DNA from 2 places in the Mesorhizobium sp. ISC15 genome. Region 2 is predicted to be linked to the other one. Evidence: predicted binding sites of a transcription regulator. Region 2 holds the regulator's gene; the other holds the start of a gene.

Region 1 (7,667 bases), 3.2 Mb from region 2:
CAAGTGACCGATGGCCACGCTTCAAAGAAACGCACAGAAGCTATTCTACTATGCGCGCAATGCCATGCGCGATATCGCGCCGCAGGCGCTGTTCCGCCGCAGGCTCGCCGGGCTGCTCGATCGGGCCAGGCTTTCGGACGGGTCGATCCGCGCGCGTCTCAACTATTACAACAGGCTGCAGGACGCTTTCGCGCCGAGCGCCGATGCCGTGCCGGTCAGCCGGCTGCCGACAGACCGGAGCATGTATTACTACGACCTGAAGGAATTCACCCGCTATTTCGATCCCGATTTGCGCATCGACCTCGAATTCGGCGACGTCATCGAGGTGCCTGCGATGCCGTCGATCGTCAAGGATCGGCCGATCGCCGGCGACAACAGGAACGGGGTCCTGTTCAAGCTCAACAAGTTCCGCCACTTCCACATGCCCGCCGACGATGTTGCCTTCGCGGACAAGCTTCCGGTCGCCGTCTGGCGCGGCGAGCTCAACAATCCGATACGGACCTTGCTTCTGGAGGCCGCGCGCGATCTGCCCTTTTGCGACGTCGGCACGCCCAAACCGACGGCAGCGCCGGAATATCGCAAGCCTTATCTGAGCATCGATCAGCAGCGGCGCTACCGCTACATCATTTCGCTCGAGGGCAACGATGTGGCGACCAACCTCAAATGGATCATGAGTTCGAATTCGCTGTGCCTGATGCCGCCGCCGACATACGAGACATGGTTCGGCGAAAGCGAACTCGTGGCTGGTGTCCACTATGTGCCGCTCGAACCGGATTTCTCGGACCTCGCCGAGCGGGTGCAGCACCTCGAGAAGCATCCGCCTGAGGCCGAACGCATCGTTGCCGCGGCCAACGCCTATTGCCGCAAGTTCGCCGATGAGCGGGCCGAGCAGGCGATCTGCTTGCTCGTGCTCTACAAATATTTCGTGCTCAGCGGCCAGATCGAGCCTGATCCCGAGGTCTGGCGTTTTATCTCGGGCTAGCCCGCGGCGATCTTCGACCTGATCCGGACCCTGTCAGATAGCATCCCGGTCGAGGACCAGATCGGCCGGACCGAACCGGTCTTTTGCGGTGAACTGCTGGTGCCAATAGGGGTAGAGAACAGGAGGCCTGCTCACAGCGTCCAGGCGTGCGCGCTCATCGCTGGTCAGAACCAGGCTGGCGGCGGCGATATTGTCCTTGAACTGCGCTTCGGTCCGGCCGCCGATGACCAGCGAGCTAACGGCCGGCCGGCCGAGCAGCCAGGCAAGCGCCACCTGTGCTGCCGACACGCCATGGTTCTTGCCGATATAGGCAAGCACGTCGACGATCCGCCACAGCCGGTCCTCGTCGCGGATCGGCGGTTCTTTCCAGCCGCTGAGCTGACGGGAGGTGGCCTGGTCGCGGTGATATTTGCCGGACAGCAATCCACCGGCAAGCGGGCTCCACACCAGCACGCCAAGCCCCTGATCGACCGAGATCGGCAACAATTCATATTCGGCTTCGCGCGCTTCCAGCGTGTAGTGGATCTGCTGGGTGACGAAGCGCGGCTGGTGCTGGCGATCGCTGATCCCCAGTGCCTTCATCACTTGCCAGCCGGAATAGTTGGAACAGCCGACATAGCGGACCTTGCCCTGGCTGACGAGCGTGTCGAGCGCGGCGATGGTCTCCTCGAGCGGCGTCGTGCCGTCCCATTCGTGCAGGAAATAGATGTCGATGACATCGGTCCTGAGGCGCTTCAGGCTTTTCTCGCACTCGCGGATCAGATGGTAGCGCGACAGCCCTTCGTCGTTGGGGCCATCGCCGATCCGCATGCGCGCCTTGGAGGCGATCAGCACATCGCCCTTGCGTTTGCCGCCGAGCGCTTCGCCGATGATCTCTTCCGAAAGCCCGTTCGAATAGACGTTGGCGGTGTCGATGAGATTGATGCCGGAATCGATGCAGAGGTCGATCATCCGGCGCGCCTCGTCGAGATCGGTCTTTCCGACCGCCGAAAACGCGCCGGCGCCGCCAAAGGTCATGGTGCCCATGGTCAGCGTCGAAACCTTCAGCCCGGAACGGCCGAGAGTGCGGTACTCCATGTCAGATCCTCGCAATTGCGTTGAGAAGGCGGTGCTTCGAAGGCTGCCCGAAGGAGCCTGGCATTTGTAGGACAAGTCGCGCGGCTTGTCGCCCATCCCATGGAGGGCGGATCGATCACATCTTACGGATTTGGGTGACCGGCGCACGAGCCGACTGCAATAAAACCGTCATTGCCGGCCTGTATGCAAGTCGGCTCAAGGTGTTCGATCTCGGCCGGCAGGCCGGACGCCGACACGGGCGTGCACGCGGAGCAGCATAAATGACCGAAGCAAAACAGAATTCTCCTGCCAGGGATTGGCTGGAAGCGGAGCTAGCCGACACGCTCGACGAAGACTACGAGCTGGAAATGTCGGAACCCGCGCTGTCGCTGGAAATCGCCAAGATCTACAAGAACGCGCATCCGCCCTCGATGGATCGCATGCAGTATTTTCGCGACCTGATCACGCTGCAATCCGAATTGATCAAGCTGCAGTCCTGGGTGGCTTACCACAAGAAGAAGCTGGTGGTGGTTTTCGAGGGCCGCGACTCGGCCGGCAAGGGTGGCGTCATCAAGCGCATCACCCAGCGGCTCAATCCGCGCATCTGCCGCGTCGTAGCACTGCCGGCACCGACCGAGCGCGAGAAATCGCAATGGTATTTCCAGCGCTACGTCCCGCATCTGCCGGCAGGCGGCGAGATCGTGCTGTTCGACCGCTCATGGTACAACCGCTCCGGCGTCGAAAGGGTGATGGGATTTGCCGAACCGGATCAGGTCGAGGAGTTCTTCCGCGACGTGCCGGAGTTCGAGCGCATGCTCGTCCGTTCCGGCGTCACGCTGGTCAAATACTGGTTCTCCATCACCGACGAGGAGCAGCAGATGCGCTTCCAGATGCGCATCCATGATCCGATGAAGCAGTGGAAGCTCTCGCCGATGGACCTGCAGTCGCGCGTGCGCTGGGAGCAGTACACCAAGGCCAAGGAAGAAACGTTCGCCCGCACCAACATTCCCGAAGCTCCTTGGTTCATCGTCGAGGGTAACGACAAGAAGCGGGCGCGGCTGAACTGCATCGATCATCTCCTCAAGCAGATGCCTTATGAGGAGGTGCCGCACGAAGAGATCACGCTGCCCGACCGCGTCTTCAATCCCGAATACGAGCGCCAGGTGCTGCCGCGCGAGCTGTACGTGCCGGAGAAGTATTGATCATCTGGGACTGCTAAAGACCCGGACGGGCGGCATTCCTTCGCGCCCCCCTCTGTCCTGCCGGACATCTCCCCCACGAGGGGGGAGATTGGCAGCGTCGCCGACGGTGCCAATCTTGCAACGCTGATGATTGGCGAAAGCCGGCGCGACATCCGATCTCCCCCCGTGTGGGGGAGATGTCCGGCAGGACAGAGGGGGCGCGAAGGATCGCGGCGCAGAGGGCTGCGCCTCAGTGAGACTACGCGCGCTTGATGATGACGTGCGTGGCATTCGGCGTCGCGACCTGCTCGCTGCACCGGTAGCCGAGCTTGAGCATGTCGATGCCGGCAAAAAGGTTCTCGCCGGAGCCGAGCAGCATCGGCGATATCGCCAGATGCATGTCGTCGATGAGCTTTTCCCTGAGATATTGCCGGATCGTGGCGACACCACCGCCGAGCCGGACATCCTTGCCATCAGCCGCTGCTTTCGCCTTTTCCAGCGCTGAGTGGATACCGTCGGTCACGAAATAGAAGGTCGTGCCGCCCGCCATGACGATGGGATTCCGCGGATGGTGGGTGAGCACGAAGACCGGCACATGGTAGGGTGGATTGTCTCCCCACCAGCCTTTCCAGCTTTCATCCGGCCACTCGCCGCGGATCGGCCCGAACATGTTGCGGCCCATTATCCACGCCCCGACATTTTCGAAGCTGCGCGCCACGAACCCGTCGTCCGTGTCTGTGGTCCCGCGATCGTCGCCAGACATGTTGCGGAAGGTCCGGGTGCCGAACATCCAGTTGTGCAGGGCTTCCCCACCTACGCCCAGCGGCTCTTTCAGGTCCTGGTCGGGACCGGCGCCATAGCCGTCGATTGACAGGGTGAAAGCGTTGACGCGAAGCTTGGACATGAGTACCTCCCTCGAGACCAGTTGTGAAATGCAAGCAGTTGCTTTTAGCTATACTGATTGCATTTTGCAAGCGGTATTTTGAAATCTCCGCCGAGCGATGAGCGGCTTGTTTGGGCCAGCCGCGTCAGGACCGCAGCCAAGACGGGTGGTTGCAGCAGCAGTTGCTTGCGCCGCGATGCCTCGAGGATGCGTTTACGTCATCAAGCATGGCCTGCAATGGAAGGATGCGCTGCAGGCCTACGGGGGCAGATGAGCGGCCACAAAGGGGCACGCATGGTTCTCGATGCCCTGCCGCCCTGCCAAAGCCCTGATTGCGGATCGCGGTTATGACAGCGCCATTTCGCGAGGCTTTGTGGAACAAAGGCATCGAGCCTTAGCATCCCGTCGAGCCGAAGTCGGAAAGTCCCATATCCCTACGACAGGGCACTCTATCGCCAGCGCCACAAGGTCGAGAACCTCTTCGCCAAGCTCAAAGACCGGCGGCGCATTGCAACCCGATACGACCGATGCGCGCATAACTTCTTCTCGGCGATCTGCATCGCCGCAACCGTCATCTTCTCGCTCTAATCAGAGCGTCCTGAGCCGAGGCTCTAAGCCTTGCCCAGATGCTTTGGCCAGAATTCCTGGTGGACTTCGGCGGCTTCGTCTTCGAGGTTCGTCGGGCCAACCACAGTGACGATGCGCGCGCCGGTCTGCAACACCGCCCGGCTCGGCACGTTCAACCCGATCCCAGCGATCTCGCCCAGCCGCGCTTCGGAGCACGCAAACACCATACGCCCGATGCCCGACCAGTAAATCGCCCCGGAGCACATCGCGCACGGCTCGGTGCTGGTGTAGAGCGTGCAGTCAGCGAGAAAAGCAGCGTCGTAGTGCTGCGCCGCTAGTTTAACCAGGTTCATCTCGGCGTGGTTCGTCATATCGTGGCCGGTGAAGACGCTGTTTTCGGCGCGCAGGATTACTTCGCCGTCCCTCACCAGCACCGAGCCAAACGGTTCGTCGCCGCGTTCCATTGCGGATTTCGAGAGCGCAATTGCCTCGCGTAAAAACGGCTCGTGGCTTTCCATCAGAGTCTCCCAAAAAGCTAGAGTGGGATGATTGTCTTGAATCGGAGGGATTTCCAAGGGCTGCAGATCAGATTCAGTTAGGCGATCTGCATCGCCGCAACCGTCATCTTCTGGCTATGCGCACGGCCGACTGTTTGATCTCGGCCTTCAACATAGGATGAAGGCTGTCGCGTGTGGTGATGATTGCGAGTGCCTACCCCTTCAGCATCGCCGCCACTTCGGGCGCGAAATAGGTGAGGATCCCGTCGCAGCCGGCGCGCTTGAAGGCGAGAAGCGATTCCAGCATCGCCTTGTCGCCGTCGATCCAGCCATTGGCGGCAGCCGCCTTGATCATCGAATATTCGCCCGACACCTGATAGGCGAAGGTCGGCATCCGGAATTCGTCCTTCAGCCTGCGAATGATGTCGAGATAGGGCAGGCCGGGCTTGACCATCAGCATGTCGGCGCCCTCGGCGAGATCCTGCTCGGCCTCGCGCACGGCCTCGTCGGAATTGGCGTGATCGAGATAATAGGTCTTCTTGTCGCCCTTGAGCAGGCCGGCGGTGCCGACCGCCTCGCGATAGGGTCCGTAGAAGGCGGAGGCGAATTTCGTCGCGTAGGACATGATCGCCACATCCTGAAAACCATTGGCGTCGAGCGCATCGCGGATGGCGCCGATGCGGCCGTCCATCATGTCGGAAGGCGCAATGATATCGGCGCCGGCCGCCGCCTGGATGACGGCCGCCGCCGTCACCTGTTCCACCGTCTCATCGTTGACGATGATGCCGTCGCGCAAGATGCCGTCATGGCCGTGCGAGGTGAAGGGATCGAGCGCCGCGTCGGTGATGATGCCGATTTCGGGCACCGCGTGCTTGATGGCGCGCGTAGCGCGGTTGATGACGTTTTCCGGATCGAGGATGTGCGAGCCGGTCTGGTCGCGCAGGCCGAGCTCGACATTGGGGAAGGTTGCGATCGCCGGAATGCCGAGCTTTGCCGCGAACTCGGCCTCCTTGACGGCAAGGTCGAGCGACAGGCGGAAGACGCCGGGCATGGCGGCGATCGGTTCGCGGATATTTTTCCCATCGACGACGAAGATCGGCCAGATCAGGTCGTCGACGGAGAGCCGGTTCTCCTGCACAAGGCGGCGCGACCAGTCGGCCTTGCGCATGCGGCGCAAACGGCGGCTGCCGGTGATCTCGTCGACGCTGCGCGCGCCGGCAGGCTTTGCTGGGGTGAATTTGTTCATCGCCAAAACTCCGGATCGGCGACTTTTACCACGAGCCTCCGCCGCTGACCAATGCGACACGATTGTGCCAGGCTGGCATCGCCTGGATATCGGTATACCTATGGCTGACCGTTGCCGGACAGGACCTGCGCCGCTCCCCGCATGGCGACGCGGAACGCCTCGTCGAAACTGACGCCGCGCACCTGCCAGTGATAGGTCTTGCCGCCCGTGGCAAGCCGCCAGTCGGCGATCCAGCCCAATTCCTTGTCGCTCCAGACGATGCTACCGGCAAGCGCCTGGTCGGCGCCGACCTGTTTGGCGGCCTTATCCAGAGCCGCCATGTCCGTCTCGTGCAGCGCCTTGTCGTCAAGCCCGGATTCGGAGAGGTGTGACGCCTCGGGAAATGCGATCCGCATCGCCAGCGGGTCGGCAGCATTCACGAATGATTCGCGCATCGGTGCGCCGCGCTCATCGTCTGCGGTCAGCGCGAAATGCCTGGCGCCTCGCTCCGTTGCCAGAAAGATCGCCAGCTGCGGCCGCTCGGCAAGCCACGGCCGGCTGCCGAGCGATGCCAGCACCGGGTCGATCACGGCGGGTTTGTACAGGCAAGTAAGATCGTGCGGCCGGTCATGCGTGCCCTGTTCGTCGTGGATCGGAATGCCTTCCATCCGGTCGCGGTAGCGGAATTCGGCAACGAAGCTGCCAGCCTTGTCGCGCAGTGCCGCCATCTCAGGCTTTTTCGGCAGCCGCTGATCGCCGGAGACCCTGACCAGAACCGCATCCAGGCAAGCCTTAAAACCGATCTGGCGGTTCTGCTCGCCTTGGCCGGTCACGATGGTCCGCGCGCTATAAAGGTCGTCATTGGCGGATGCAGGATGGGCAGTCGCGCATACCATCAGGCCGATCGCCACAAGGGCAAGACGCAAAAATCCAGGCATGGTTCAACGTCCGGTTGGAAAGCCCGTCATCAAGATAGTCAATTCTAGCATCGGGCGCCGGCGGCGACCAAGGCGGCAGGATTGCACCGTTGGCATTGACGCACCCATGCGCCACGCTTTAGCACTTCAGTCCCGGCGGCGCGGGGGAGGGATTCTATCGCGATGGATTTTGGCGGCGGCGACGAGATCCGCTTCGAACGATTGGGCAAGGCTGGCGTCGTCACGCTGACGCGGCCGCAGGCGCTCAATGCCGTCACCCATCGCATGGTCAAGGCGCTCGACAAGGCGCTGCGCGCCTGGGAGCGGGATCATGAAATCGATGTCGTCGTCGTCAAGGC
Region 2 (7,667 bases):
GACAGGATGTGAATTCCAACCCAGATGACCAGCAGAGCGCCGACCATGCCGAGCATGCGTATATCGAGCTCGGTTGCCTTGAGGAACCGTCCGATGGCGCTGAGCTCGGATTCGCGCGCCCGGTCTTCGGCCGTGTGGGCGACCGGTGGGTTGGATGCCGTGTCGGTCATGATGTCCTCCGACCGGGTTGCCGTCTGGCGCGGATGCCGGAACAGAATGCTATTTGCTTTCCACGGTCATTTGAAGCGGAAAGCCTCTCGAAAAACGCCGCGGCCTGACAGCCGCGGCGTTCGTTTCCTTGCGAAATGATCCAGATCAGTTGCAGGCCGCAACGCTGCCCGCGGCGACACCCGCGCAGACTTCGTCCTTCTTGATCCAGCCGGCGTCAATGACGACGTTGAGATTGTCCTTGGTGATGGCAATCGGCGTCAGGAACAGCGACTTGACGGCATTGCCGCCCGGCGTGGTGAAGTCCTTGACGCCCGCAATGTCGGTCATCTGCTTGCCGTCGGCAAGCTGCGAGGCGATCTCGGCGGCGTTCTTGCCGAGCTCTCGCGCGTCCTTCCACACCGATACGGTCTGTGTGCCGAGCGCAATGCGGTTCAGCGCTGCATGGTCGCCGTCCTGGCCGGACACCGGGACGGATCCGGCCAAGCCTTGCGCCGTCAGCGCCGCGACGACGCCACCGGCAGTGCCGTCATTGGCGGCAACCACCGCATCGACCTTGTTGTCGTTGGCGGTCAGGAACTGTTCCATGTTCTTCTGGGCGTTGGCGGGAAGCCAGCCGTCGGTATACGCCTCGCCGACATTTTTGATCTTGCCGCTGTCGATGGCATCCTTGAGCACTTCCATGGAGCCGGCGAACAGGAAATCGGCATTCGGATCGGCGCCCGAGCCCTTGATGAAGACGTAGTTGCCTTCCGGCGCCACCTTGAACACTTCGCGGGCCTGCATGCGGCCGACTTCCTGGTTGTCGAAGGTCAGATAGAACACGTCCTTGTTCTCGATCAACCGGTCATAGCCGACGACCGGAATGCCTTCGTCCAGCGCCTTTTGCACCGCCGGCCCGATGGCCGACGCATCTTGCGCAAGGATGATCAGCGCGTTGGCGCCCTGCGAGATCAAGCTCTCGACATCGGTCAGCTGCTTGCCGGGATTGGACTGCGCATCGGCGGAAATATACTTGTCGCCGGCAGCCTCGATCGCCGTCTTCATGGCGGCTTCGTCGGTCTTCCAGCGCTCTTCCTGGAAGTTCGACCACGAAACGCCAATGACCTTGTCCTTCGCCTGTGCGACCGACGCGAGCGTCAGCGACATGGCGACCCCCGCCAGGATGGCGGCTGCGAATCTCTTCATGATAGTCCTCCCTGCGCCGCGATACGGCGCGACCAAACTGGCCCGAAGGCCGGCACAAAGGCTCTATTTTTTCGAGCCTCGAAAAAATACTGGTCCAACGCCGAAGCGCTGTCAACATCAATTCTGATGGATTTTGATGTCCCTGCCGACTTTTTTCGAGCCCCGGAATAAACAATGACAGGGCCTTCTGCTTCTGCCAGTATTTGTCGGACGCTACCGACGGCTTCCGGTTCATGAGCGGCCGCGGCAAGAGGGAGGAAGCAAAAGAATGTCGGTTGGAATCCGTCATGACGATTTGCGTCGGCGCAACCGGGCGATGGTGATTTCGGCCGTACGCCGGGCAGGCCAGCCGTCGCGAACCGAGATCGCCGCGACCACCGGCCTCAGCCATTCGACCATATCGGCGATCTCTTCCGACCTCATCCAGGAAGGCATCCTGACCGAGAGCAAAGCGAGCGAGACCGTTTCGCTGAAACGCGGCCGGCCGCAGGTCGGCCTTAGCCTCAATCCGGAAGCGGCAGCGGTGTTGGCCGTCGTGTTGTCGCTGAATTTCCTTTCGGTCGCCGTCATCGATTATGCCGGACAAGTGGTCGCCGAGGAACAGCGCCGGCTGGACACGCTGACCATGTCGCGCGACGAGCTGATCGACGAATGTGTCGCCATCGTCCGGCGCCGGCTCGAAGATCCCGATCTCGATGTCCAAAGCGTCGCCCGCATCGCGCTGGCGATCCAGGGCATCACCGATTCCCATGCGCGCGCCATGTTGTGGTCGCCGATCACGCCGCAGACGAACATTGCCTTCGCCGACATTCTGGAACGTGAGTTCGGCATCCCGGCCATCATGGAGAACGACTGCAACATGATGGCCGTGGCGCTGCGCTGGCGCGACCCGGATCGCTACCGCGACGATTTCATCGCCATCCTGCTCTCCCACGGCATCGGCATGGGGCTGGTGCTGAAGGGCGAACTGTTCACCGGCACCCATTCCTCAGGCGGCGAATTCGGCCACATGATCCACCGGCCGGGCGGCGCGCTTTGCCGCTGCGGGCGGCGCGGCTGCGTCGAGGCCTATGCCGGCAACTACGCCATCTGGCGCAATGCAAGGCAGTTGAGCGAGAACGCCGAGCCGGTCGCCGATGTCAGCGACGCCGAGATGCGGGCACTGGCGGCCCGGGCGCGCCAGACGGACGGACCCGAGCGCGAAGCCTACCGCAAGGCCGGCGAAGCGCTCGGCTTCGGGCTTGGCAGCCTGTTCGCGTTGATCGATCCGGCGCCGGTCGCCATGGTCGGCGCCAGCGCTGCCGCCTTCGACCTGATCGAGCCGGCCCTGCGCGAGGCCATCGCTCAGACCGCCGGCGGTCAGCATTCGGGTTCGATTTCCTTCGACACCGAGCCGAACGAGCTGCCGCTGATCCGCGAAGGCTGCGCCATGCGAGCGCTGAGCTTCGTCGACCAGGAGATTTTCGCGCCGGGCGCGCAAGGGAAGTCCGGCACGGCCAGGAAGCACGTGGCCTGAATGGAAGAACGCAGCTTGAATTCAGGCAGTCTGTTCAGTCTTCCCTGATCGCATAGCCCGCGCCGCGGATGGTGCGGATGACATCGGGCATGCGGCCATTGTTGACCGCCTTGCGCAGCCGGCCGACATGGACGTCCACCGTGCGCTCGTCGATGTAGATCGTCTCGCCCCAGACATTGTCGAGCAACTGGCTGCGCGAGAACACCCGACCCGGGTGCCGCATCATGAATTCGAGCAGCCGGAATTCGGTCGGCCCGAGCCGGATCTCGCTCTTCTTGCGATAGACCCTGTGCGATTCGCGATCGAGCATGATGTCACCGACCTTCAGCACGCTGGACAGCACTTCGGGCTTGGCGCGGCGCAGCAGCGCCTTGACCCTGGCCATGAATTCCGGTGTCGAGAACGGCTTGACCAGATAGTCGTCGGCCCCGGTCGAGAGGCCGCGCACCCGGTCGCTTTCCTCGCCGCGCGCGGTCAGCATGATGATCGGCAGCCGCTCGGTTTCGGGACGCACCCGAAGGCGACGGCAAAGCTCGATGCCCGAAACCGCCGGCACCATCCAGTCGAGCACCAGAAGATCGGGCACGTTTTCCTGAAGCCGGATTTCGGCCTCGTCGCCGCGCGTCACCACCTCGACCTGATAGCCTTCGGATTCCAGATTGTAGCGAAGGAGGACGCCCAGCGGCTCTTCGTCCTCCACCACCATGATGCGCGGCGCGATCATCGGCCGGTTACCCCTGTCATGTCGCCGACGCCGACATCGTCGTTTCGTCGAGCTTCGGTCGATCCGCCGGCAATTGCTGCCCGGTCACGACATAGTAGGCGTTTTCGGCGATGTTGGTGACATGATCGCCGATACGCTCGAGATTCTTGGCGCAGAACAGAAGATGCGTGCAGGCGGTGATGTTGCGCGGGTCCTCCATCATGTAGGTCAGGAGTTCGCGAAAAACCGCCGTGTATTTCACGTCGATCTTCTCGTCGGCGGCGCGCAGCTCTTTCAACGCGCCGGCGTTGCGCGACACATAGTGCTCGACCACGCCGCGGAGCTGCTCGAGAACGAGATCCGCCATCGCGTCGATACCGTGCGAGAGATTACGCGGCGTGGCGCTCTGCCCGACGGCGCTGACCCGCTTGGCTATGTTCTTGGCCAGGTCGCCGATGCGCTCGAGATCGCCGGCCATCCGGATTGCGCCAACCACGGCGCGCAGATCTTGCGCCATCGGCTGCCGCTTGGCGATCAGCGTGATCGCGCTGTCGTCGAGTTCGCGCTGCCGCGCATCCATGATGGCGTCATCCGAGACGACGCGCTGCGCCATCGCATTATCTGACGCAAGCAACGCGCGGATCGACGCTGCGACCATCGCGGCGGCGAGCTCGTCCATGTCGCGGATCAGCCTGTCGATGTGCTCCAATTCCTCGTCGAAAGATGCGACGGTATGTTCACCCATGATACTGTCCTCGTGCTCGAAAATTAGCCGGACCGCTTAGCCGAACCGGCCGGTGATGTAGTCCTGGGTGCGCTTGTCGTCGGGGTTGGTGAACATCTTGTCGGTCGCGCCCTCCTCGACCAGATAGCCGAGATGGAACATCGCCGTGCGTTGCGACACACGCGCTGCCTGCTGCATCGAATGGGTGACGATGACGATCGTGTAGTTCTGGCGCAGTTCGTCAATCAGTTCCTCGACACGGGCGGTGGCGATCGGATCGAGCGCCGAACAAGGCTCGTCCATCAGGATCACTTCCGGCGACACAGCGATGGCGCGCGCAATGCACAGACGCTGCTGCTGGCCACCGGAAAGGCCAGTGCCCGACTCGAGCAGGCGATCCTTGACCTCGTTGAACAGGCCGGCCTTCTTCAGGCTCGATTCGACGATGCCGTCCAACTCCGCCTTGCTCCTGGCCAGACCGTGAATGCGCGGACCGTAGGCGACGTTTTCGTAGATCGACTTCGGAAACGGGTTCGGCTTCTGGAACACCATGCCGACGCGAGCTCGCAGCTCGACGACATCGATTTTCGGGTCGTAGACATCCTCGTTGTCGAGCGTGATCTTGCCGCTTACCCGCGCGATGTCGATCGTGTCGTTCATTCGATTCAAGCAACGCAGAAAGGTCGACTTGCCGCAGCCCGATGGGCCGATCAACGCCGTCACCTGGTTCTCGCGGACATCGAGATCCACGTCGAACAGAGCTCGCTTCTCGCCGTAATGAACGGAGACCTTTTCGCCCTTCATCTTGATCGAAGGCTCGTTGGTTCCGCTACTCAGTTTCTGCTCGACGCTGGCTTCCGTCATGATGTTCATATCCTCTACTCCTTACCAGCGCCGCTCGAAGCGCCTGCGCAGTATCACCGCGATGGCATTCATGATGACCAAAAACACCAGCAAAATCAAAATCGCCGCCGAAGTCTTCTGCTGGAACCCCGCTTCAGGAAAATCGGCCCACATGAATATCTGCACCGGCAGGATCGTCGCGGGATCGGTGAAGCCACCGGGAATGTCGACGATGAAGGCGACCATGCCGATCATCAGCAACGGCGCGGTTTCACCCAGCGCATGCGCCATTCCGAGGATGGTGCCGGTCATGATACCCGGCATCGCCAGCGGCAGGACGTGATGGAATACGGTCTGGACCTTGGACGCTCCGATGCCAAGCGCCGCCTCGCGGATCGACGGTGGCACGGCGCGCAGCGAAGCGCGTGAGGCGATAATGATGATCGGCAGGGTCATCAGCGCCAGCACCATGCCGCCGACCACCGGGGCCGAGCGCGGCAGGCCGAAGAAATTCAGGAATACGGCAAGTCCAAGCAGGCCGAAGACGATCGAAGGCACCGCCGCCAGATTGTTGATATTCACTTCGATGATCGTCGTCAGCCGGTTCTTGGGCGCAAATTCCTCAAGATAGATCGCCGCCGAAACGCCGATCGGGAAGGCGATGGCGAGCGTTACGATCATGGTCAGGAACGATCCGACGACCGCGCCCCAGATACCGGCCAGTTCCGGCTCGCGGCTTGCGCCGGTGAAGAAGAAGATCGAGTTGAACCGGCTTTCGATCAGGCCGGCGCTCTTCAGCGTATCGAGCCAGACGATCACCTTGTCCGAAATCTTTCGCGATGCTTCCGGCGTGTCGATGACCCGCAGGAATGCCTGGCCGCTCGCGGCTGGCGCCGTGCTGTCCAGCGCCTCGATCACCGTGCCCTTTGCGACCGCCGTTCCGTTGGCCCCAGGCGACAGCGCGGTCAGCTTGACCGTGCCGCCATTGAACGCGACCAGCAGCGACGACGCGCCGCTCGTCAGCGTGAGCATGCCGTTTTCGCCCTCGGTCGCACCATGGCCGCGCGCCAACGCCAGCATGGCATCGTCGCCGAAGGTCAGATCGATGTCGCCGCTGCTTTGCGAAGGCGTGACGCTTGTCGAAATCGCCTCGTCCGAACCGACGTCGGCAAGCAAACCCTTGAGATAAAGGTCGGCAAAATCGTCAAGTGGAACCGCGTAGTCCACCGTTCCTCCGAGCATCCCCGGATCAGCAGCGATATCTTTGCGCAGGAACACGCCTGTGCCGGTGGAAATCAGTCCGCGCAGCAGGCGCTTGTCCTGACGGCTCGTCACATCCGGAAATTTTGCCGTAAGCGCTTCCTGGGCGATGGCGTCGTAGTTGACGGCGTCGAGTTTCGCCGGGTCGACCTTGGCCGCCGAAAGATCGATCGGCAGCGTCAGATAGTTCTGCCGCAGCGCCGGGATCGCCTGCGTGACGATCGTCGACAGGAGCAGCACAAGGAATAAGCCGGCCAACGCGACGGCTGCGGCGCCAAGCCATTTGAACCATGTTTCCGCACGGTAACGACCCTTTAGCCGCGCCTTCGCGGCGTCGTCGGTATGAATACTGACCGGCCGTCCGACGGCACCGAATGACGAGATCGCATCAGTCATATTGCTCTCGGTATTTCTGGACGACGCGCAAAGCGACGATGTTGAGGGTAAGCGTGATGCAGAACAGCACCAGGCCGAGCGCGAAGGCTGCAAGCGTCTTGGCGCTGTCGAATTCCTGATCGCCCACAAGCAGCGTCACGATCTGCACCGTCACGGTGGTGACCGCTTCGAGCGGGTTGGCGGTGAGATTTGCCGCCAGCCCCGCGGCCATGACCACGATCATTGTTTCACCGATTGCGCGGCTGACTGCGAGCAGCATCGCCGAAACGATGCCCGGAAGGGCCGCGGGAAGGATCACCTTGCGGATGGTTTCAGACTTGGTCGCGCCGAGGCCGGCAGAACCGTCTCTCAGGGATTGCGGAACGGCGTTGATCACATCATCGGAAAGCGAGGAAACAAAGGGAATGATCATGATACCCATGACCACGCCTGCGGCGAGCGCGGATTCTGACGCAACGTTGAGACCCAGGCTTTCGCCCAGACCACGGAAGTAGGGCGCAACCGTCAGCGCAGCGAAGAAACCGTAGACGACGGTCGGAATGCCAGCAAGGATTTCCAATACCGGCTTTGCGACCGCGCGGACGCTTTTGGAGGCGTAATCCGAAAGATAGATCGCAGCCATCAGCCCGATAGGCGCAGCTACCAGCATGGCAATGAAGGTGATGAGCAACGTGCCGGCAAACAGCGGCACCATGCCAAAAATGTCCTGGTTGACCGCCCCGGCTTCCGCTCCGGCGCCGGTGAAGGCGCTCTGTGGCGACCAATGCGTGCCGAACAGGAACTTATAGAGCGGCACCTGTTGGAAGAACCGCAAGGATTCAAAGATGAGCGACAAGACGATGCCGATCGTCGTCAGGATCGCGACCGCC

Evidence for each region. Region 2 encodes PhoB, which activates phosphate uptake and scavenging genes when phosphate is short. Its sites were predicted from a motif close to TGTCATNNANCTGTCAT; they were not measured.
Region 1: a site for PhoB is predicted at 2,215-2,231, ahead of ppk2 (polyphosphate kinase 2). Genes of this name have one in related genera too.

The regions. Positions count from the first base shown of each region.
Region 1 is NZ_JAVSPX010000001.1:3,747,512-3,755,178, forward strand. Features, by position in the region: gene RPG13_RS17960 (glycosyl transferase family 90) at 11-982, shown strand; gene RPG13_RS17965 (aldo/keto reductase) at 1,016-2,059, opposite strand; gene ppk2 (polyphosphate kinase 2) at 2,320-3,240, shown strand; gene RPG13_RS17975 (dihydrofolate reductase family protein) at 3,479-4,123, opposite strand; gene RPG13_RS34975 (transposase) at 4,502-4,690, shown strand; gene RPG13_RS17980 (nucleoside deaminase) at 4,714-5,187, opposite strand; gene hemB (porphobilinogen synthase) at 5,381-6,412, opposite strand; gene RPG13_RS17990 (DUF2066 domain-containing protein) at 6,511-7,329, opposite strand; gene RPG13_RS17995 (enoyl-CoA hydratase/isomerase family protein) at 7,492-7,667, shown strand, end outside.
Region 2 is NZ_JAVSPX010000001.1:594,681-602,347, forward strand. Features, by position in the region: gene RPG13_RS02945 (sugar ABC transporter permease) at 1-170, opposite strand, end outside; gene xylF (D-xylose ABC transporter substrate-binding protein) at 316-1,356, opposite strand; gene RPG13_RS02955 (ROK family protein) at 1,625-2,872, shown strand; gene phoB (phosphate regulon transcriptional regulator PhoB) at 2,907-3,596, opposite strand; gene phoU (phosphate signaling complex protein PhoU) at 3,613-4,320, opposite strand; gene pstB (phosphate ABC transporter ATP-binding protein PstB) at 4,357-5,172, opposite strand; gene pstA (phosphate ABC transporter permease PstA) at 5,185-6,798, opposite strand; gene pstC (phosphate ABC transporter permease subunit PstC) at 6,791-7,667, opposite strand, start outside.